One region of the Micrococcus sp. UYEF5 genome, then DNA from elsewhere that is predicted to be linked to it. Evidence: predicted binding sites of a transcription regulator. Region 1 holds the regulator's gene; the other holds the start of a gene.
The links. The regulator HrcA, encoded in region 1, represses chaperone genes, less so after heat shock. The targets are predictions, from matches to a motif close to TTNGCACTCGNNNNNNNCGAGTGCNAA.
Positions count from the first base shown of each region.

Region 1 (8,317 bases):
CCCAGACCCTGGCGAACCTCTACCTCGCCATGGAGCACGAGCTGGAGATCATCCCCGTGCTCAACAAGATCGACCTGCCCGCCGCGGATCCGGACCGCTACGCGGCCGAGCTGGCCTCCCTGATCGGCTGCGAGCCCGAGGACGTGCTGCGCGTCTCCGGCAAGACGGGCGTCGGCGTCGAGGAGCTGCTGGACCGCGTGGTCCGCGCCGTCCCCGGCCCGGAGGGGGACGCGGACGCCCCGGCCCGCGCGATGATCTTCGACTCCGTGTACGACACCTACCGGGGCGTCGTCACGTACGTGCGCGTCGTGGACGGCCGGCTCTCCCCGCGGGAGAAGGTCCGCATGATGTCCACGGGCACCACCTACGAGCTCCTCGAGATCGGCGTCTCCTCCCCGGAGCCCGTGCCCACCAAGGGCCTGGCCGCGGGCGAGGTGGGCTACCTCATCACCGGCGTGAAGGACGTGCGTCAGTCCAAGGTGGGCGACACGGTCACCAACCACGCCCACCCGGCGGAGCAGTCCCTGGGTGGCTACGAGGACCCCAAGCCCATGGTGTTCTCGGGTCTGTACCCCATCGACGGCTCGGACTATCCCGTGCTGCGTGACGCCCTGGACAAGCTCAAGCTCAACGACGCCGCGCTCGTCTACGAGCCGGAGACCTCGGTCGCGCTGGGCTTCGGCTTCCGCGTCGGCTTCCTCGGTCTGCTGCATCTGGAGATCGTGCGCGAGCGCCTCGAGCGCGAGTTCGACCTCGACCTCATCTCCACCGCGCCCAACGTGGTCTACGAGGTCACCCGGGAGGACCGTGAGGTCGTCACCGTGACCAACCCCTCCGAGTTCCCCGAGGGCAAGATCCTCGAGGTGCGCGAGCCCATGGCCTCGGCCACGATCATCGTGCCGGCCGAGTTCATCGGCGCCGTCATGGAGCTGTGCCAGGCCAAGCGCGGCAATCTCAAGGGCATGGACTACCTCTCCGAGGAACGCGTGGAGATCCGCTACTGGATCCCGCTGGCCGAGATCGTGTTCGACTTCTTCGACCAGCTCAAGTCCCGCACCAAGGGGTACGCCTCGCTGGACTGGAAGGCCGACGGCGACCAGGTCGCCGACCTCGTCAAGGTGGACATCCTGCTCCAGGGCGAACAGGTGGACGCGTTCTCCTCGATCACCCACAGGGACAACGCCTACGCGTACGGCGTGATGATGACGGGCAAGCTCAAGGAGCTGATCCCGCGCCAGCAGTACGAGGTGCCGATCCAGGCCGCCATCGGCTCGCGCATCATCGCCCGCGAGAACATCCGCGCGATCCGCAAGGACGTGCTCTCCAAGTGCTACGGCGGCGACATCTCCCGCAAGCGCAAGCTGCTCGAGAAGCAGAAGGAGGGCAAGAAGCGCATGAAGATGGTCGGCCGGGTGGAGGTCCCGCAGGAGGCCTTCATCGCCGCCCTGTCCTCGGACGGCGCCGGCGCCGACCAGGCGGCGAAGAAGTAAGTGCCCGCCCTGCCCCTCGGCGAGCCCGTCCCCGACGACGGCCGGCTGCCGGCCGACGTCGGGCAGCGGGTGCGCGCGGCCGCCCGCGACGGCGCGGCGCGCACCTTCAGCCTGTACGTCCACGTGCCGTTCTGCACGGTGCGCTGCGGCTACTGCGACTTCAACACGTACACGGCCGTCGACCTCGGCCCCGGCGCGGGTCGCGGCGACTACTGGGAGTCGGCGGTCGCGGAGCTGGACTTCGCCGCGGACGTGCTCGCGTCCTCGGACGTGCCCGCCCGCCCGCTGCACACGGTGTTCTTCGGCGGCGGCACGCCCACGCTCCTGCCGGCCGCGGACCTCGTGCGCATCCTCCAGGCGGCGGTGGACCGGTTCGGGATCGCGCCCGGCGCGGAGGTGACCACCGAGGCCAACCCGGACACGATCACCCCGGAGTACGCCCGCCAGCTCGCGGCCGGCGGCTTCACCCGTCTCTCCCTGGGCATGCAGTCCGCGATGCCGCACGTGCTCGCCACGCTCGAGCGCACCCATCGGCCCGAGTCCGTCCCCGCCGCCGTCGCCGCGGCCCGCGAGGCCGGCCTGGAGGTGTCCCTGGACCTGATCTACGGGACCGCGGGGGAGTCCCTCGCCGACTGGCGGGCCACGCTCGAGGCCGCCGTCGCCCTGGCCCCGGACCACGTGAGCGCGTACTCGCTGATCGTGGAGGAGGGCACCAAGCTCGGGGCCCAGGTGGCCCGCGGCGAGGTGGCGGACGTGGACCCCGACGACCAGGCGGACAAGTACCTGCTCGCCGAGGAGCTGCTCGGCGCCGCCGGCTACCGCTGGTACGAGGTGTCCAACTGGGCGCGCGACCCGCAGGGCTCCGGCGTCCACCGTGCGCGGCACAACGTGGCGTACTGGGAGGACCAGGACTGGTGGGGGATCGGCCCGGGTGCGCACTCGCACCTCGCCGGGGTCCGGTTCTGGAACGCCAAACACCCCGCCGCCTACGCGCAGCGGCTGGCCACGGGGGTCACCCCCGCCGTCGGCCGCGAGCGGCCCGACGCCGACGCGCGGCGCCTCGAGCGCATCATGCTCGCGGTGCGCACGGTGGGCGGGCTCCCGACCGCGGAGCTCGTCTCGGAGACGCCGGGGGAGGCCGCGCGGATCCGTGGGGCGATCGCCGAACTCATCGCCGCGGGCCTGCTGGACGGGCGCGCCGCCGTCGACGGCCGCATCGTCCCCACGCTCGAGGGGCGGCTGCTCAACGACGCGATCGTCCGGGCGCTGGCCGGCTTCTGACCGGCCGGCCCCGGGTCAGCGCAGGATGCGCAGGTTGAACGGGTACCGGAACGGACGGCCCTTGGACACGTGCGAGGCGCCCATCACGCCGTAGGCCGCCATGGCGGCCCACGTGAGCGCGCCGAGGATCGCGAAGATCGGGCCGACCACCGGCAGCAGGGACAGGAAGAAGAACAGGAGCGTGATGAGCGTGGGCGGCCCGGAGAAGTTCAGGGCCTCGCGCGACTCCTGCGAGGTGAACGGGCCGCGGTCGCGGTAGAGCAGCCACACGACCAGCGGGCCGAGCACGCCGAACGCCAGACTGAGGTGGGCCAGCGCCGCGCGGTCACGGTCCTGCTTCGCCGTGAGCGGGGCGCCGCGGCCGCCGGCCGAGACGAGCCAGGCGGGCGGGCCGTGGCCGGTGCGGCCGGCGTCGGGCTGCGCGCGGGTGTTCACGAGGGGCTCCTCCTGGATCGCGGGACCCGCGCGCCGGGGACCGGGCGCAGGGCATGGGCCAGCATAGCGCGGGCGGGCGGGGGCCGCGCCGAGATCAGTGCTCGGGTGCGGCGGTGAGGAAGTCGATGAGCTCCTCCACGCGGCCAAGCAGGGACGGCTCGAGGTCCGCGTACGTGGTGACGTGGGAGAGCAGCCGCTTCCACCCCAGCCCCGTGGCCTCCTTGCTCCCGTGCGGCCAGCCCAGTCCCCGCAGGATCCCCGTCTTCCAGTCCTGCCCCTTCGGCACGACGGGCCACGCGGGGATGCCGAGGACGGAGGGCTTGATGACCTGCCAGACGTCCACGTAGGGGTGACCGAGGATGAGCACGTTGCCCGCGGCCCCCGGCACGCGCATGGCCTCGGCCGCGAGGCGCTCCTCCTTGGACCCGGTGACGAGATGGTCCACGAGGATCCCGAGCCGGCGCCGCGGACCGGGGGCGAACGCACGGATCGCCCCGGCGAGGTCGTCCACGCCGTGCAGGGGCTCCACGACGATGCCCTCGAGGCGCAGGTCCTCGCCCCACACCTTCTCCACCAGCTCGGCGTCGTGCACGCCCTCCACCCAGATGCGAGAGGCGCGGGCGGTGCGGGCCCGCGCCCCCTCGACCCGTCGCGAGCCGGAGGCGGTGCGGGCCGGCGCCGCCGGGGCCGCGGCGGTCGGGGGGACCAGGGTCACGGGCTCGCCGTCGATCCAGAAGCCGCCGCCGAGGGGGAAGCCGCGGCGCACGCCGCGGCGGTCCTCCAGGACCACCACGTGCACGCCGCCGGAGCGCTCGATGCCGATCACGGCCCCGGTGAACCCGGAGGCCACGTCCTCGACCACCGTGCCGGGGGTGGCGGGCACATCGGGGACGGTCCGGGCGGGGCGGCGCGTCAGGTCGTCGTGGCCCGCGGGGCCCCAGCTGCTCCAGTCCATGGGAGAGCACGGTAGCAACGGGGGCGGGCGATCACCGTGAGCGAAGCCGTGCGGGCCGGTCGGGTCGTCCCCCGGGTCGGACGGTAGCATTGGCACTTGACCCGCCGGAGTGCCAGCCAGGGGCACCTCCGGGGTCGCCCCGGATCCCGACGGACCAGAGGAGGACCGAGATGTCGGAGCAGCCCCGCCGCCTGCAGGTGCTCCAGGCGATCGTGGAGGACTACGTGGCGCTGCGCGAGCCCGTGGGCTCCAAGGCGCTCGTGGAACGGCACGCCCTGGGCGTGTCCTCCGCGACCGTGCGCAACGACATGGCTGCGCTCGAGGAGGAGGGCCTCATCGTGGCCCCGCACACCTCCGCCGGGCGCGTCCCCACGGACAAGGGCTACCGCGTGTTCGTCGACCGCCTCTCCGAGGTGAAGCCGCTGTCCCCGGCCGAGCGCCGGGCCGTGCGGACCCTGCTGGACCCGGAGACGGACACCGAGCACATGATGGAGTCCACGGTGCGCCTCCTGGCCCAGCTGACCCAGCAGGTCGCCGTCGCGCAGTTCCCCCACGAGGACGGCTCCACGATCCGCCACCTCGAACTGGTCTCCCTCGCGCCCACGCGCGTGCTCGTGGTCCTCATCCTGTCCACGGGGCGGGTGGACCAGCGGCACGCCGTGCTGGACCGTCCGGTCGACGAGGCGGAGCTGTCCGTGCTCCGCGGCCTCCTGCTGGACGCCCTGCTGGGGCTCGGTCCGGTGCAGGCGGCCACCGTGGTGGACGACGTCGTCACCCGGGTCCGCCCGGAGCACCGGCAGTCCGCCGCCCTCGTGGCCGCGGCCGTCCAGGACCTCCTCGAGGCCGGCCGGGAGGACCGCATTGTGCTGGCCGGCACCGCCAACCTGGCCCGCTCCCCGGGGGACTTCGGCGCGTCCATCGGGCCGATCCTGGAGGCGCTCGAGGAGCAGGTGGTGCTGCTGCGCCTGCTCACGGAGATGGAGCAGGACGCCCACGGGGTGTCCGTGCGGATCGGCTCCGAGAACGCCGGATCGCTCGCGGACACCTCGGTGGTCGCAGCCGCCTACGGCCCCGGCGCCGTGGCGAAGGTCGGCGTCATCGGTCCGACCCGGATGGACTACCCGGGCACCATGGCCGCCGTCCGGGCGATCGCCCGCTATCTCTCCCGCATCCTGACCACCTGACGCGCCTCCGCGCGTCCTGGCGGGCCCCGTCCCGCATCGCCCCACGTCCCGCTCTCCCCGAGAGGAATCCCCACCGTGACCGACCACTACGAGACGCTCGGCGTCAGCCGTGACGCCAGCACCGAGGAGATCCGCCGCGCCTACCGCAAGCTCGCGCGCACCCACCACCCGGACGTCAACCCCGACCCGGAGGCGGCCGAGCAGTTCAAGCGCATCTCCCACGCCTACGAGGTGCTCTCGGACGAGGGCCGGCGTCGGGCCTACGACACGACGGGCAACGAGAACGGCCAGGCCGGCTTCCCGGGCGGCTTCGGCGGGGCGGGCGGCTTCGGGGGCTTCGCCGACATCTTCGAGACCTTCATGAACGCCGCCGGCCAGGGCGGCCGCGGCGGCCCCGCCAGCCGCGCCCGCCGCGGCCAGGACGCCCTGGTGACCGCGCGGATCGACCTGCGCGACGCCGTCTTCGGCGGCGAGCAGACGATCGAGCTGGACACGGCCGTGCGCTGCGAGCGGTGCGAGGGCTCGTGCTGCGAGCCCGGCACCCAGCCGGAGACCTGCCAGACCTGCCACGGCCACGGCATGATCCAGCGCCCCGTGCGGTCGCTGCTGGGCACCGTCATGGCCACCGAGGCCTGCCCCGCCTGCCAGGGGTTCGGCACCGTCATCCCGACGCCCTGCCACGAGTGCGACGGGCAGGGCCGCGTCCGCACCCGGACGCCGCTGACCCTGCGCATCCCCGCGGGCGTGGACGACGGCACCCGCATCCACCTCGCCGGCCGCGGCGAGGCCGGCCCGGGCGGCGGCCCGAACGGCGACCTCTACGTGGAGATCGCGGTCCGCCCGGACGAGACCTTCCGCCGCGAGGGCGACCACCTGGCCACCACCGTGACCGTCCCCATGGCCGCCGCGGCCCTGGGCACCACCGTCACGCTGGACACCCTGGACGGCAAGCAGTCCCTCAGCCTGGACCCGGGCGTGCAGTCCGGCCACGTCGAGGTCCTCCACGGCCTGGGCGTCGGTCGCCTGCGCGGGCAGGGCCGTGGCGACCTCAAGGTGGACGTGGTGGTCACCACGCCCACCGACCTGGACGACGAGCAGCGCCAGCTCCTGGAGCGCCTGGCCGAGGTGCGCGGCGAGGAGGTCGTGCACGGCGCACCCCAGGCCAAGGGCATGTTCGCCCGGCTGCGGGAGAACCTGAGGAACCTGTGACCGCCCCCCTGTTCCACCTCGAGCCGGGCGCCCTGGCCGGCGCGAGCGCGGGCGCGGAGGTCGTCTTCGACGGCGCCGAGGCCCGGCACGCCGCCGCGGCCATGCGCCTGGCCCCCGGGGAGGCCGTGCTCCTGGCCGACGGGTCGGGCACGCTCGGCCACGGCACCGTGCTCGCGGCCGCCCCGGACGCGGTGTCCGTGCGGCTGGACGCGGTGGCGGAGGAGCCGGCGCCCACCCCGGCGCTCGTGCTCGTCCAGGCCCTCGCCAAGGGCGACCGGGACCTCATGGCGGTCCAGGCCGCCGTCGAGCTCGGCGTGGACGCCGTGGTGCCCTGGGAGGCGGAGCGCTCGATCGTCCGCTGGAAGGGCCCCAAGGCCGCCAAGGCCCGCCAGAAGTGGGCGGACACGGCCCGCGCGGCCGCCAAGCAGGCGCGTCGCGCCCGGGTGCCCGCGGTCCGGGACCACGTCTCCGGGACGGCGGTCGCCGGGCTGGCCTGGGACGACGACGGCGGCCGGCTCGTCCTCGTACTGCACGAGGACGCGGAGCACGGGGTGTCCGCGGTGCCGGCGGAGCGACTCTCCGCGGCCGTCGAGATCGCCGTCGTCGTGGGCCCCGAGGGCGGGATCGGCCCGGCCGAGCTCGAGGCCTGCGTGGCCGCGGGGGCCGTGCCGGTGCGGCTCGGCCCGCACGTGCTGCGCGCCTCCACGGCCGGCCCCGCCGCCCTCGCCGTGCTCCAGCACCGGCTCGGCCGCTGGTGAGCCCCGGCAGGACGGCGCGCCGACGCCTAGACTGGTCGGGATGTCCCGCCCCCGCGACCCCGAGGTGATCCGCCCCATCGTGACCGTGCCCCCCACGACCCCGACCCCGCCCGCCACCGCGCACGAGGGGGTCGCGTTCGAGTCCGCCGACCTCATGGTCCGCACGCTCGGACCGCAGGACGCCCTGCTGCGGATCCTCGGCGGCGTGTTCCCCACCGTGGACGTCACGGTCCGCGACCAGCGGCTGGACCTGGCCGGGCCGGTGGCCGAGGTGGCCACGGTGCGGCGCGTCGTCGAGGACCTGCGCTCGATCGCCCGCCGCGACCAGGCCGTCACCCCCGAGGTGATGGGCCAGGTCGTCCACCACGTCCGCGACGCCGCCACCGGGCGCGGCGCGGGTCAGCTGCACCTGGACTCGATCCTCTCGGGCCGGGGCCGCCGCATCCGCGCGAAGACCCTGCACCAGCAGGACTACGTGGAGGCGATCGACCGCTCCACCGTCGTCTTCGGCATCGGCCCGGCCGGCACCGGCAAGACCTACCTGGCGATGGCCAAGGCGGTGCAGGCGCTGCAGGCCAAGGAGGTCAACCGGATCATCCTCACCCGCCCGGCCGTCGAGGCCGGCGAACGGCTCGGCTTCCTGCCCGGCGGGCTCTCCGAGAAGATCGACCCGTACCTGCGCCCCCTGTACGACGCGCTGCACGACATGATCGAGCCCGAGTCGATCCCGCGGCTGATGGAGGCCGGGACCATCGAGGTCGCCCCGCTGGCGTACATGCGCGGCCGCACCCTGAACGACGCGTTCGTGATCCTCGACGAGGCCCAGAACACCACCGGCGAGCAGATGAAGATGTTCCTGACCCGCCTCGGCTTCGGTGCGCGCATGGTCGTCACGGGCGACACCTCGCAGGTGGACCTGCCGCGCGGCACCCAGTCCGGCCTGGCCCAGGCCGTCGAGGTGCTCGAGGGGATCGAGGGACTGGAGATGGTCCGCTTCGACTCCTC
Region 1 is NZ_JBEPNB010000002.1:192,384-200,700, forward strand. It holds gene lepA (translation elongation factor 4) at 1-1,490, shown strand, start outside; gene hemW (radical SAM family heme chaperone HemW) at 1,491-2,771, shown strand; gene ABIB16_RS02895 (DUF4870 domain-containing protein) at 2,787-3,206, opposite strand; gene ABIB16_RS02900 (DUF3097 family protein) at 3,301-4,161, opposite strand; gene hrcA (heat-inducible transcriptional repressor HrcA) at 4,332-5,345, shown strand; gene dnaJ (molecular chaperone DnaJ) at 5,421-6,554, shown strand; gene ABIB16_RS02915 (16S rRNA (uracil(1498)-N(3))-methyltransferase) at 6,551-7,312, shown strand; gene ABIB16_RS02920 (PhoH family protein) at 7,353-8,317, shown strand, end outside.

Region 2 (13,026 bases), on a different contig from region 1:
CGCGACCGGCCCGAGCTGTTCACCGGCCACCGCCCGCTCGACGTCTCCGGCCCCGCCGCCGAACACGCGATCGCGTTCGACCGGGGCGGGGCGCTCGCCGTGGCCACGCGCTGGCCCGTCCGCCTCGCGGCCGCGGGTGGCTGGGGCCAGACCGTCGTGACCGTGCCGGCGGGGCGGTGGGAGGACGCCGTCACCGGCCACCCCGTCCACCCGGACGCGCGCGGCGCCGTGCGCCTCGACGAACTGCTCAGCACCCTGCCCGTCGCGCTGCTCGTCCCGGCGCACGCCCCGTCCGACCGCCGAGAGAGGACCGCCCCGTGACCGAGCCCCGTCCGGCCGACGCCCCCGCCCCGGGCCTGCACCCGATCGGCTCCGACCCCGTGGACCCCGCCGCGGCCGAGCGGGCCGCCGTCGACGCCGCGCGCGCCATCCCCTACGCCGTCTGGGCGCCGCACGCCGAGAGCGTCGACCTCGTCCTCGTCGACACCGAGCCCGGCGCCCTGCACGACGCCGAGGACCGCTGGCCCGTCGCCGCCGTCGTGGCCATGGCCCCCGCCGCCGGAGGCTGGTGGACGCCCACGGAGGACCCGCTGGCCGCCCTCGGCCTCGACGCCGCCCAGCCGCCGGCCGACCCCGGCTACGGCTACCGCGTGGACGGGGCGGACCCCGTGCCGGACCCCCGCTCCCGCCGCCAGCCCGACACGGTCCACGGGCCCTCCCGCCGCGACGTCGCCGGCCGCGTCTTCGCGTGGCCGGACGAGGGCTGGGCCGGGCCGCCCGGGGTGGAGTCCGATCCGGCCGCGCCCCAGGGCGGCGGCCTGCGCGGCGCCGTCCTCTACGAGCTGCACGTGGGCACCTTCACGGCCGAGGGGACCCTCGACGCCGCCATCGCCCGCCTGCCGCACCTGACGGACCTCGGGGTCACCCACGTCGAGCTGTTGCCCGTGAACTCCTTCTCCGGCCCGCGGAACTGGGGCTACGACGGGGTGGCATGGTTCGCCGTCGACGAGTCCTACGGCGGCCCCGCCGCCTACCGCCGCTTCGTGGCCGCCGCCCACGCCGCCGGCCTCGGCGTGGTCCAGGACGTCGTCCACAACCACCTGGGCCCCTCCGGCAACTACCTGCCGGTGTTCGGGCCCTATCTGGGCCCGGGCGGCACCGGCTGGGGCGACGGCCTGAACCTGGACGGCGCCGACTCGGACGAGGTGCGCCGGTTCGTCCTGGACAACGTCCGCTTCTGGCTCGAGGAGATGCGCGTGGACGGGCTGCGCCTCGACGCGGTGCACGCCCTGCGGGACGCCCGCGCCGTGCACCTGCTCGAGGAGATGGCCGCGCTCGCGGACGGGATCGCGGCCCGTGCCGGCCGACCCGTGCCGCTCCTGGCCGAGTCGGACCTCAACGACCCGCGCCTGGTGCTGCCCCGCCAGGCCGGCGGGCTCGGCCTCGCGGCGGCCTGGAACGACGACGTCCACCACGCCCTGCACGTGGCCGCGACGGGGGAGACCCACGGCTACTACGCGGACTTCGCCCCGCTGGAGGCGGTGGCCAAGGTCATGGAGCGCACCTACTTCCACGACGGCACCCGCTCCACGTTCCGCAGCCGCGACCACGGGCGCCCCGTGCCGGACGCCGTCCCGAACCATGCGTGGGTGGCCAGCATCCAGAACCACGACCAGGTGGGCAACCGCGCCGGCGGCGACCGCACCGCGGCCGCCCTGTCCGAGGGTGCGCTCGCGGCCGAGGCCGCCCTGCTGCTGACCGGCCCGCACGTGCCGATGCTCTTCATGGGCGAGGAGTTCGCCGCGTCGACGCCGTGGCCGTTCTTCACCTCGTTCCGCGAACCCGAGCTCGGGGACGCCGTCCGGCAGGGACGACGCCGCGAGTTCGCCGCTCACGGCTGGGACCCGGCCGACGTCCCCGACCCGCAGGACCCCGCCACACGGGACGCGGCGGTGCTGGACTGGGCGGAGGCCGCGGGCGGCGCGGACGGCCAGGGCCGCGGGGTGCGCGTGCTCGCCGCCTACCGCACCCTGATCGGCCTGCGCCGCACGCTGCCCCAGCTCACCGACCCTCGCCGCGACCGCGTCCGGGCCGAGGTGGACGCCGCCCGGCGCCACGTGCGCCTCACCCGCGCCGGCGCGGACGCCGACGTCGTCCTGCTCGTCGCCCTCGGCGCGGAGCCGCTGCCCGTGCCCGCGGACCTGACGCGGGCCGAGCTCCTCGCCGGCCACGGCGACGACGGCCCCCTCGGCCCCGGCACGGTGCCGGCGGCGGTCCCGGCCCCCGGCTTCCTGCTCCTGCGCCGCTGAGCCGCGGCCGGCGTCAGTCCTCGTCCGCGGGCGGGACGGCGCGCAGCATGGTGGTCGTGGGGTGCAGCGCCACCGCGTCCTCGTCGCGGCGGGCCCGCAGCACCGTGTCCACGTAGGAGTCCACCACCTCCTGCAGGGGCACGGCCTGGCCGCGGGCCTCGGAGAGGTACCAGCGGTGCTCGAGGAGCTGGTGCATCACCTCGGCGGGCTCGAGCTTGGCACGCAGCTCGAGGGGCACCGAGCGGACCACGGGGTCGAACACCTCCACCACCCAGCGGTGCGCCGCGCCCTCGATGTCCATGTACGGGTCCCACTCCCGGCGGGCGGCCTCGATGTCCACGAGCAGCCGGCGGGCCTGGTTCTCCTGGACCTCGAGTCCCGTGAGGCGGGTCAGTCGACGGCGGTGGTAGCCCGCGTGGATCTCGACGGGCCGGGCGATCATCATCCCGGGGGCGTCGGCGGCGCGCAGTGAGTACTCGGCCAGCTCGAAGCCGAGCTCCTGCAGGCGGCGGACGCGGCGGTCCAGGCGCCACGGCTCGGCGCGGGGGAACAGCAGAGGCCCGGTCAGCTCGTCCCACAGCCGGCGGTAGGAGGCCACGAGCAGGTCCGGCGTGGTGACGGGGTCCACCTCCGGGTCCAGCAGCCCGCTGGCCTGCAGGTCCAGCAGCTCACCGCCCACGTTCACGGCGGCCACGTCCAGGTCGTGCTCGCGCTGGCCGTTGGACAGCCGCTCCCGGAGCTCGCCGGTCTCGGCGTCCACCAGATGGGCGGCGAACCCGCCCGCGTCCCGCCGGAACAGGACGTTGGACAGGGAGACGTCACCCCAGAAGAACCCCTCGAGGTGCAGTTCCACGAGCAGCGTCGCCAGCGCGTCCATGAGGCGCACGAGGGTGCGGCGCTCGAGGCGCTCCGAGAACACGGCGCGGTACGGCAGGGAGAAGCGCAGGTGCCGGGTCACGAGGGCGGCGGGCAGGGGCGTGCCGTCGTCCTCCGTGCGTCCGGTGACCACGGCCACCGGCACCACCGACGGCGCCGGGCTCCGCTCGAGCCGGCGCAGCAGCCGGTACTCGTGGAACGCGAGCTCCTCCGTGGTCTCCTTCACCGCCACGATGCCCCCGCCCATCCGGGCGAAGCGCACCACGTGACGGGAGATGCCCCGCGGCAGGGCCGCCAGCACCTCCCGCGGCCACGTCTCGAGGGGGAGCGCCCAGGGCAGGGCGAGCAGAGACGTCGCCGGGTCCTCGGTCGCGTCCCCCGACGGGGCGCCCGTGATGGTCAGTCGATCGACGGGGGAGGGGGTCTCGACGGTGTCCATGGTCACGATCCTTCCAGACAGGGCCGCTATGCTCGCCTGGCGCGGCGCGCCCGCTGCCCGCCGGCTCCGGTGCTCGACCCGGACCGACTGCCCCACGAGGAGGACCCTTGGCCCGGAACACGTCAGGCTCGCACACCTCGGCGACGGACGCCCGTGCGCGTGCCCGCCAGATCCAGGAAGAGCAGCGCAGGAAGGACCGCCGCCGCCGCACCGGCGTCATCTGGGGCTCGGTCCTCGCGGCGGTGCTCGTGATCGGCCTCGTCGTCGCGTTCGCGCTCACCCGCAACGGCGACGACGCCGCGGCCGCCGGCCCCATCCCGGCCGCGGCGAACGAGCAGGGCGGCATCGAGTTGACCTCGGCCACGGGCCTGGCGGAGGGCGCGGGAGAGCGTGAGGTCGACCCCTCGAAGATCGAGGTGCCGAAGCAGGCCGAGAGCTCCCAGCCCGAGACCCTGCCGAACACGGAGGCCCGCGGTGACGGTGAGCCGACGCGGATCGTGCTCTATGCGGACTTCAACTGCGTGCACTGCGCCGACTTCGAGTCCTCCAACGCGGAGCAGATCGAGCAGTGGCTCGAGCAGGGCGAGGTCACGGTCGACTACCGGATGGTGGACTTCCTGAGCGCCCCGAACAACCAGAACTACTCGGCCCGCGCCGCCAACGCCGCGTACTGCGTGGCGGACCAGAAGCCCGAGGCCTACAACGGCTTCGTGACCGCCCTGTTCGCCGCCTACGACGAGCACCAGGGCAAGGGCCTGGACAACGCGGCGCTCATCCAGCTCGCGCAGGAGCACGGCGTGGACATCTCCTCCTGCGTCGAGGACGGCACGTTCCGCTCCGCGGTCGAGCACACCACCCGCCAGGCGCGCGTCGCCGGCGTGGCCGGCACCCCGACCGTGTTCGTGGACGGCAAGAACTGGGCCCTCGACGGCGAGGACAAGACCTTCACCGACTGGGCGGGCGCCAAGATCGCCGGCTGACCCGGCGCCGAGGCCCGCGGGGCGTCCCCACACGGGGGCGCCCCGCGTCGTCCGCCCGGGCCTTGTACGCTGGAAGGGCTGGCCGCGGCACCCCCAGGTGCCGCCCGCAGGCCTCCTTAGCTCAGCTGGCCAGAGCAGCTGCCTTGTAAACAGCAGGTCGCCGGTTCGAATCCGGCAGGGGGCTCCACCCCACCGCGGGCCCGACGGCGCCGCGCACCTCCGCCGGGAGGGCGCGGCGCCGTCGTCGTGTCCGGCGTGGGCTGACGCTGGGGTTCCGCTGTGCCGGTCCGAGGCCATCCGCCAGGTCCGGCTGGCGGAACCGCCAGAGATGCCTCGACTATCCGCCAGACTTCGGCCCGCGGCCTCGCCGTGACGGAATCGTGACCTTACCGTGATCTCAGTCACCCCGGCCCGAGTCCCTCGGGCATCCGCATCCGGTGGCCCCGAACTCCGAGGAGATCCCGTGCAGTCCTCCACACCCCGCAGCACCCGCCGCCGCATCGGCGCCCTCGTGGCCGGCGCCGTCCTCGCCGGCGGGACGCTGACCTCGTCCCCCGCGCTCGCGGCCCCCTCCGGCGCCGCCCCCGCCGCACCGGCAGCCAGCCCGACCGTCGCCTCGCCCCTGGCGGCGGCGCAGGTCGAGGACCCGAACGCCGACGGCTACGACTCCTTCATCGTCACCTACAAGGAGACCGCCGCCAACGCCCACGCGAAGGGCCGCGCGAACGCCTGGGGCAAGGCCGCGAAGGAGGCCGGCGTCTCCGTGAAGGAGCTGCGTGAGACCGCGCTCGGCTCCCGCGTGATCACGGCGGACCGCAAGCTGGATCAGGCCGAGTCCGCGAAGTTCATGGCCGACCTGAAGGCCTCCGGGGCGGTCGAGGCCGTGGAGCCGGACGCGATCCTCACCGCCACCGGCCTGAGCCCCGTGGACGCCCTCTACTCGCAGCAGTGGGGCTTCACCGGCACCCACGGCATGCGGGTCCCCGGGGCGTGGGATCGCACGACGGGCTCCGGTGCGACCGTGGCCGTCATCGACACCGGCATCACCTCCCACCCGGATCTCGACCGCAACGTCGTGCCCGGCTACGACTTCATCTCCGACAGCGCGGCGGCACGTGACGGCGGTGGCCGCGACTCCAATCCGCGTGACGAGGGCGACTGGTACGCCGCCGGCGAGTGCGGCACCGCCGGCGCCTCCGACTCCTCGTGGCACGGCACCCACGTGGCGGGCACCGTCGCGGCCGTGGCCGACTCCCAGGGCGTCGTCGGTGTGGCGCCGAACGCAAAGATCCAGCCGATCCGCGTGCTCGGCAAGTGCGGCGGCTCGCTGTCCGACATCGCCGACGCGGTCGTGTGGGCTGCCGGCGGCACGGTGGCGGGCGTGCCGGCCAACCCGAACCCGGCGGACGTCATCAACATGTCCCTCGGTGGCTCCGGCATGTGCGGCACCACCTACCAGAACGCGATCAACGCGGCAGTCTCCCGCGGCGTGCCCGTCGTCGTGGCCGCGGGCAACGAGAACCAGCCCGCCGCCAATGTGCGCCCGGCCAACTGCCAGAACACCATCGTGGTGGCCGCCTCCACCTCGCAGGGCGCCCGCGCCTCGTTCTCGAACTACGGCTCCGCCGTGGACGTGACCGCCCCGGGTGCGAACATCATCTCGACCGTGAACAACGGCGCCACCACCCCGACGACGGCCGGCCACGCCGCCTACAACGGCACCTCGATGGCCACCCCGCACGTCGCGGGCCTGGCCGCCCTGCTGCTGGCCGAGCAGCCGAGCCTCACCCCGGCCCAGGTCGAGTCCACCCTCACGTCCACGGCCCGGTCCATGCCGGTGACCTGCTACGCAGGCTGCGGCGCCGGTCTGGCGGACGCCACCAGGGCGGTCTCCTCCCTCGGCGGCAGCTCCTGACCGGGGCCCGCTCCGGGCGCCGGGGCCTCGTTGGTCGCCCAGGGCGGTTTCGAGCCCGGCGCCACGCTGACCGACGCCTGACGTGCTCGTCGGCTCTCGACGGCCGCTCCGCCGTGCGCGGGGCGGCCGTCGCCCGGGTGGACAGGCGACGCCGCCTGAGGTATCGTTCTTCGAGTTGTCACCCCCATGGGGCGACGCCCGGATCTTTAGCTCAGTTGGTTAGAGCGTTCGCTTCACACGCGAGAGGTCGCTGGTTCGAGTCCAGTAAGATCCACCGCAGCAGGGCCCTCCTCCGGGAGGGCCCTTTCGCATCCCCGGGCCGCGGTGCCGAAGGCCCCGGCGGGGGAGGTGTCGGCGTGGTTGGATGGACGCGTCGGCGGGGCTCGGCCCACCGCCGTCTCGCGTCCAGCGCCCGCATACGGAAGGAGAGGGTGAGCCGCATGGAGCAGGAGGGCACCCAGGAGCCGGCGCGGTTCGACCCCCACATCGCGGAGCCCCCGGCCGTCCCCACGCTCATCCCCGTGCTGCGCCCGGCCGGCGCCGAGGACGCCGCCGCTGTCGGCGACCTCGCGATCGACCCGGAGGACCCCGGCCTGCTCGACCTCGACCCGGCGGAGTCGGCCCACCCGGCCGCGGCCGCGGTCGCCGTCGAGCCGACCGAGCCGCTGCCGCCCGTGGTCCGCCCCGCCGCCGCCGATCCGGTCTCGACGCCGGCGCCGGAGCCGGAGGAATCGGCCGAGCCGGAGGCGGAGACGCTGCCGGAGCCGGCCGCGGACGCGCCCCTGACCGAGCCGCCGCTGTCCGAGCAGGTGCCCACCTCCGTCCTGGCGCCCGCGGAGGCCGACGGCGCCCTGCCCGCCCCGGATGTGATCCCCGAGCCGGACGTCACCGTCCCGGACCCGGTGGTCCCCGTGGGCCCGCCCGAGAAGCGCGGGCGTCGGCGGGGCCGGCGCTCCCGTGAGGTCTTCGTCGAGAACCTGCCGACGCAGGCGCTCGTGCTGGCCGACCGCCTGCACTCCTCGCCGTATGGGCGCCGCATGCGCTCCACGCTGCAGCAGCGCCGCGCGGAGGCGCAGGCCCTCGAGGCCCGCACCACCCTGGACTTCGCGCTCAAGCTGGGCGAGACGATGTTCAGCTTCGGGGCGGCCTCGCTGGACGTGGAGACCTCGATCATCGTGGCCACGCAGGCCTACGGGATCCTCGAGACCGAGGTGGACCTGACCAACCAGTCCATCTCCCTGAACTACGCGCCCGACTCCTCACGCGGCGAGGCCCCGTTCACCCTCCAGCGGGTGGTCCGCTCGGCCTCGGTGAACTTCGAGGGGCTCGTGGCCGTCCACCGGCTCGTCGAGGAGATCGCCGCGGGCGAGGTGGACCGGGCCGAGGCCCAGCGCCGGCTCGTGGAGATCCGGCATCAGCCCAAGCCGTTCCCCGCCGTCTTCGAGGTCCTCTTCTCCGGCGTGTTCGTGGCCTGCTTCGTGCCGTTCATCGGGGGGACCTGGACGGGCGCGGCCCTGGGCATGGTCTCCACCTGGCTGGTCTTCTGGCTCAAGGTCCAGGCGGACAAGGCGCGCTTCCCGGAGATCTTCTCCACGATGTTCGGGGCGATCACGGCCACGGTGATCGCGCTGATGGCCCACGCCCTCGACCTGCCGGTCAACCCGGCGCTGGTGATCGCCGGCGGCATCATGATGCTCCTGCCCACGGCGAGGTTCGTCACCGCGGTGCAGGACGCCATCCACGGCTTCCCGGTGACCGCCGCGGGCCGCTTCCTCTCCGCGCTGCTCGTGTTCGCCGGCGTGATGGCCGGGATCATGATCGCCGTGGGCATCGGGGATCTCCTGGGATTCGAACAGCTGGACCTGGCCGAGGCGGGGACGCTGAGCTATCCGCCGCTGCTGCTGCTGGGCCTCGTGATGGCCGCGGGCATGGCGGACGCGGTGGTGGAGCAGTCGCGGTGGCCCCAGATCCTGGCCTGCGGTCTCGTGTCCGGGGCCGGCTTCGGCGCGTACCTGGCGGCGCAGCAGATCGGGGTCAGCGACCGGCTGGTGCCCGCGGTCGCCGCGGCGGCGGTCGGGTTCCTCGGCCGCCTGGTGGCCCAGCGGCTCGCGGCCCCGGCGCTCGTGATCGTCCTGCCGTCCATGCTGTTCCTGCTTCCCGGACTCACCATGTTCCGGTCCGTCTACGGGTTCACCGTGGAGACCGGGGCCACGCTGCTGGGCGTCGAGGGACTGTTCAACGCCGCGGTCATCGTCGTGGCGATCGCGGCCGGCGTCGCCTTCGGCAACACCCTGGCCAAGCCGATCACCGACCGGATGGGCACGCTGCTGCCCACCGAGCTCGTGATGCACCAGCGCGGCTGACCGGCGGCCCGGCTCAGTCGGGCAGGCGCCAGTCCACCGGGGCCGCGCCGGCCGCCTCGAGGAGCCGGTTCACCCGGCTGAACGGCCGGGAGCCGAAGAACCCGCGGTGGGCGCTCAGGGGCGAGGGATGCGGGGACTCCACGACGCCGGCCCCCGCCGCCGTCAGCAGCGGCGCCATGCGCCGCGCGTCGGCTCCCCACAGCAGCCCCACGAGCGGGGTGCCGCGCGCGCAGAGGGCCCGCACCGCGGCCTCCGTGATCTGCTCCCAGCCGAGGCCGCGGTGGCTGCCGGGTGCGCCGGCCCGCACGCTGAGGGCGCGGTTCAGCAGCAGCACGCCCTGGTCCGTCCACGCGGAGAGGTCCCCGTGGGCGGGCGGGGTGATGCCGAGGTCGTCGTGCAGCTCCCGGTGGATGTTGGCCAGGGAGCGGGGCAGCGGCCGCACGTGGCGGTCCACCGCGAAGCTCAGGCCGATCGGATGGCCCGGCGTCGGGTAGGGGTCCTGGCCCAGCACGAGGACGCGGACGTCCGCGAACGGCTGAAGGAACGCCCGCAGGATGTGCTCCGGTGCGGGCAGCACCTGCTCTCCGGCCGCCCGGCGGGCCCGCAGGGCCTCGCCGACCTGCTCGAACGCGGCGGCCTGCGGGGCGAGGGCCGCCTCCCAGCCCGGATCCAGGGGCGCGATGAACTCCATGCCCCGAGGGTAGACCGGGTGGGTACAGTGGCCGCCATGTCCCACCCCACGCCCGTCTCGCCCGATCCGGCCCCGGACGAGGGTGCCCGCGCGCGGGCGCGACGGGACGAGCTGACGGACCTGGAGCGTGCGGTCCTGGACCTGGAGGCCGCCACCTGGCGGTACGGCGGGGCCAAGGACCACGCCGTCCGAGAGCGTCTGGGGCTGTCTCCGACCGCCTATTATCAGGTGTTGAACGGATTGCTGGACCGTGAGGCCGCCCTGGCCTACCGACCCCTGCTGGTCACGCGGCTGCTGCGCAAGCGCGGCACCCGCAGCCGGGCCCGGAGGGGACCCGCGGATCCGGCGCCGTCCACGCCCGCTTCCCGCCAGGAGAACTGACCCATGGCCTACCAGCCCGACCGCTTCGACGAGGTCCCCGAGTACACGGACCAGCGCGGCGCGCACCGCGAGTCCTTCGCCGCCGCCGGCGCGACCGCCACGGGCGGGGGTCGCCGCCTGAGCCCGCTGCTCTGGGTGGCCGGCCTCGTCCTGCTCGCCGGCCTGTTCGTGGGCGTCGTCCTGCCGTGGCTCACCGGTGACCGCTCGGAGCCCGTCGCCGCCGAGAGCTCGACGACGGCCCCGGCGGCCGAGACGTCGACGTCGGCGTCGGCGTCGGCGTCGTCCGAGTCCTCCTCGGCGTCCTCCGCGTCGGCGTCGACTGCACCCGCGACCGAGTCCCCCACCCCGTCCGAGGACGCGGCGGAGGCGTCCCGTTCCGCGGCCGCGGCCGAGTCCTCGCGGGCGGCGCAGGAGGCGGCCGCCGCCGAGGCCGCCGAGTCCTCTCGAGCCGCCGCCGAGGCCGCCGAGGCCGCCGAGTCGTCCCGTGCCGCCGCCGCGGCACAGGCGGCGGAGTCCTCGCGCGCCGCCGCGTCCCGTTCGGCCGCCGCGGCGGAGGCCTCGCGCTCGCAGTCCGCGGCCGCGTCGAGCTCCCGTGCGGCCGCGCAGTCTGCGGCCGCGTCGAGCTCTCGTGCGGCCGCGCAGTCTGCGGCCGCGTCGAGCTCTCGTGCGGCCGCGCAGTCTGCGGCCGCGTCGAGCTCTCGTGCAGCCGCGCAGTCCGCGGCCGTGCGCGGCACCCACGTCACCGTGTACAACGCGACCCGCACCCAGGGCCTCGCCGCCTCCTACGCGCAGCGGCTCACGGGCGCCGGCTACACCTCGGTGGACGCGAAGAACTGGAGCGGCTACGGCATCCAGTCCTCCACCGTCCTGTACAACGGCTCGGCCAACAAGGCCGCCGCCGAGGCGGTCGGCAAGGAGCTCGGCTTCCCGGTCATGCAGACCCCGAACCTGCAGGTGAACGGCGTCGCGGTGGTCGTCACCGGCTGATCCGCCCGTCGTGCGGCCGTGTCGGCCGCGCGCCCTTTCCGGCCCCCGGCGGGGCGCCTTCCGAGGCGTTCTGCCGGGGGCCGTCCGCCGTCCGCGGAAGGGCGGGCCCCGCACCGCAGACCTTTTGCACTCTCCCGGTGCGAGTGCTCATAATGGGGTTAGCACTCCGAAGGCGCGACTGCCAGCCGTACCCCGGCCGGTCCGGCGCCGTGGAGGAGGACCTGTCCACCGGTGAGGCCCCCAGGGGCCGTCCGTCGCGGGCATCGGCGCGGGTCAGCCACCAGCAGTAGGAAGCCGACGTCCAGAAAGGACCTGCACATGGCCAAGACCATCGCATTCGACGAAGAGGCCCGCCGCGGCCTGGAGAAGGGCCTGAACACCCTGGCCGACGCCGTGAAGGTGACCCTCGGCCCCCGCGGCCGCAACGTGGTGCTGGAGAAGAAGTGGGGCGCTCCCACCATCACCAACGACGGCGTCTCCATCGCCAAGGAGATCGAGCTCGAGGACCCGTACGAGAAGATCGGCGCGGAGCTCGTCAAGGAGGTCGCCAAGAAGACCGACGACGTCGCCGGCGACGGCACCACCACCGCCACCGTGCTGGCCCAGGCGCTGGTCCGCGAGGGCCTGCGCAACGTGGCCGCGGGCGCCGACCCGCTGTCGCTGAAGCGCGGCATCGAGAAGGCCGTGGAGGCCGTCACCTCCGAGCTGCTCTCCGCCTCCCGCGAGATCGAGACCAAGGACCAGATCGCGGCCACCGCCTCGATCTCCGCCGCGGACAAGCAGATCGGCTCCCTCATCGCCGAGGCCCTGGACAAGGTCGGCAAGGAGGGCGTCATCACCGTCGAGGAGTCCAACACCTTCGGCCTCGAGCTCGAGCTCACCGAGGGCATGCGCTTCGACAAGGGCTACATCTCCGGTTACTTCGTGACCGACGCGGACCGCCAGGAGGCCGTCCTCGAGGATCCCTACATCCTCATCGTCAACTCGAAGATCTCCTCCGTGAAGGACATGGTGGCGATCCTCGAGAAGGTCATGCAGTCGGGCAAGCCGCTGCTGATCATCGCCGAGGACGTCGAGGGCGAGGCCCTGGCCACCCTCGTGGTCAACAAGATCCGCGGTACCTTCAAGTCCGTGGCCGTGAAGGCCCCGGGCTTCGGCGACCGCCGCAAGGCCATGCTCGCCGACATCGCCATCCTCACCGGCGGCCAGGTCATCTCCTCCGAGGTGGGCCTGTCCCTGGAGAACGCGACCCTCGACCTGCTGGGCACCGCCCGCAAGGTGGTCATCACCAAGGACGAGACCACCATCGTGGAGGGCGCCGGCGACGCCGAGCAGATCGCCGGCCGCGTGGCCCAGATCCGCTCCGAGATCGAGAACACCGACTCGGACTACGACCGCGAGAAGCTGCAGGAGCGCCTCGCCAAGCTGGCCGGCGGCGTGGCCGTCATCAAGGCCGGCGCGGCCACCGAGGTGGAGCTCAAGGAGCGCAAGCACCGCATCGAGGACGCCGTGCGCAACGCCAAGGCCGCGGTGGAGGAGGGCATCGTCGCCGGCGGCGGCGTCGCCCTGATCCAGGCCGGCGCCAAGGCGTTCGGCGGCCTGCAGCTCGAGGGCGACGAGGCCACCGGCGCGAACATCGTCAAGGTCGCCATCGAGGCCCCGCTGAAGCAGATCGCCCTCAACGCCGGCCTGGAGCCCGGCGTCGTGGCCGACAAGGTCAAGACCCTCGACGACGGCCACGGCCTGAACGCCGCCACCGGCGAGTACGAGGACCTGCTGGCCGCCGGCATCAACGACCCGGTGAAGGTGACCCGCTCGGCCCTGCAGAACGCCGCGTCCATCGCGGGCCTGTTCCTGACCACCGAGGCCGTCGTCGCGGACAAGCCCGAGAAGGCCGCCGCCGGCGCCGAGGGCATGGACCCGATGGGCGGCATGGGCGGCATGATGTGATCAGCCGCTGAGCCGGCCCGGCCCGTTCGGGCGCCCAGCCTGCGAGGCCCGCCTCCCCGCCCGGGAGGCGGGCCTCGCCGCGTCCCGGGTCAGCACCGGGGCGCCCCGCTCAGGCCGACAGCGCGGCCCGTTCCG
Region 2 is NZ_JBEPNB010000013.1:8,977-22,002, forward strand. It holds gene treY (malto-oligosyltrehalose synthase) at 1-321, shown strand, start outside; gene treZ (malto-oligosyltrehalose trehalohydrolase) at 318-2,309, shown strand; gene ABIB16_RS10480 (DUF4032 domain-containing protein) at 2,323-3,624, opposite strand; gene ABIB16_RS10485 (DsbA family protein) at 3,732-4,604, shown strand; tRNA gene ABIB16_RS10490 (tRNA-Thr) at 4,715-4,791, shown strand; gene ABIB16_RS10495 (S8 family peptidase) at 5,068-6,519, shown strand; tRNA gene ABIB16_RS10500 (tRNA-Val) at 6,720-6,793, shown strand; gene ABIB16_RS10505 (threonine/serine exporter family protein) at 6,960-8,882, shown strand; gene ABIB16_RS10510 (uracil-DNA glycosylase) at 8,896-9,573, opposite strand; gene ABIB16_RS10515 (DUF3263 domain-containing protein) at 9,610-9,954, shown strand; gene ABIB16_RS10520 (LytR C-terminal domain-containing protein) at 9,958-10,941, shown strand; gene groL (chaperonin GroEL) at 11,260-12,891, shown strand; gene ABIB16_RS10530 (DUF4031 domain-containing protein) at 13,001-13,026, opposite strand, start outside.
Region 2: groL (chaperonin GroEL) is a predicted target of HrcA. The motif match lies at 11,100-11,126, and genes of this name have one in related genera.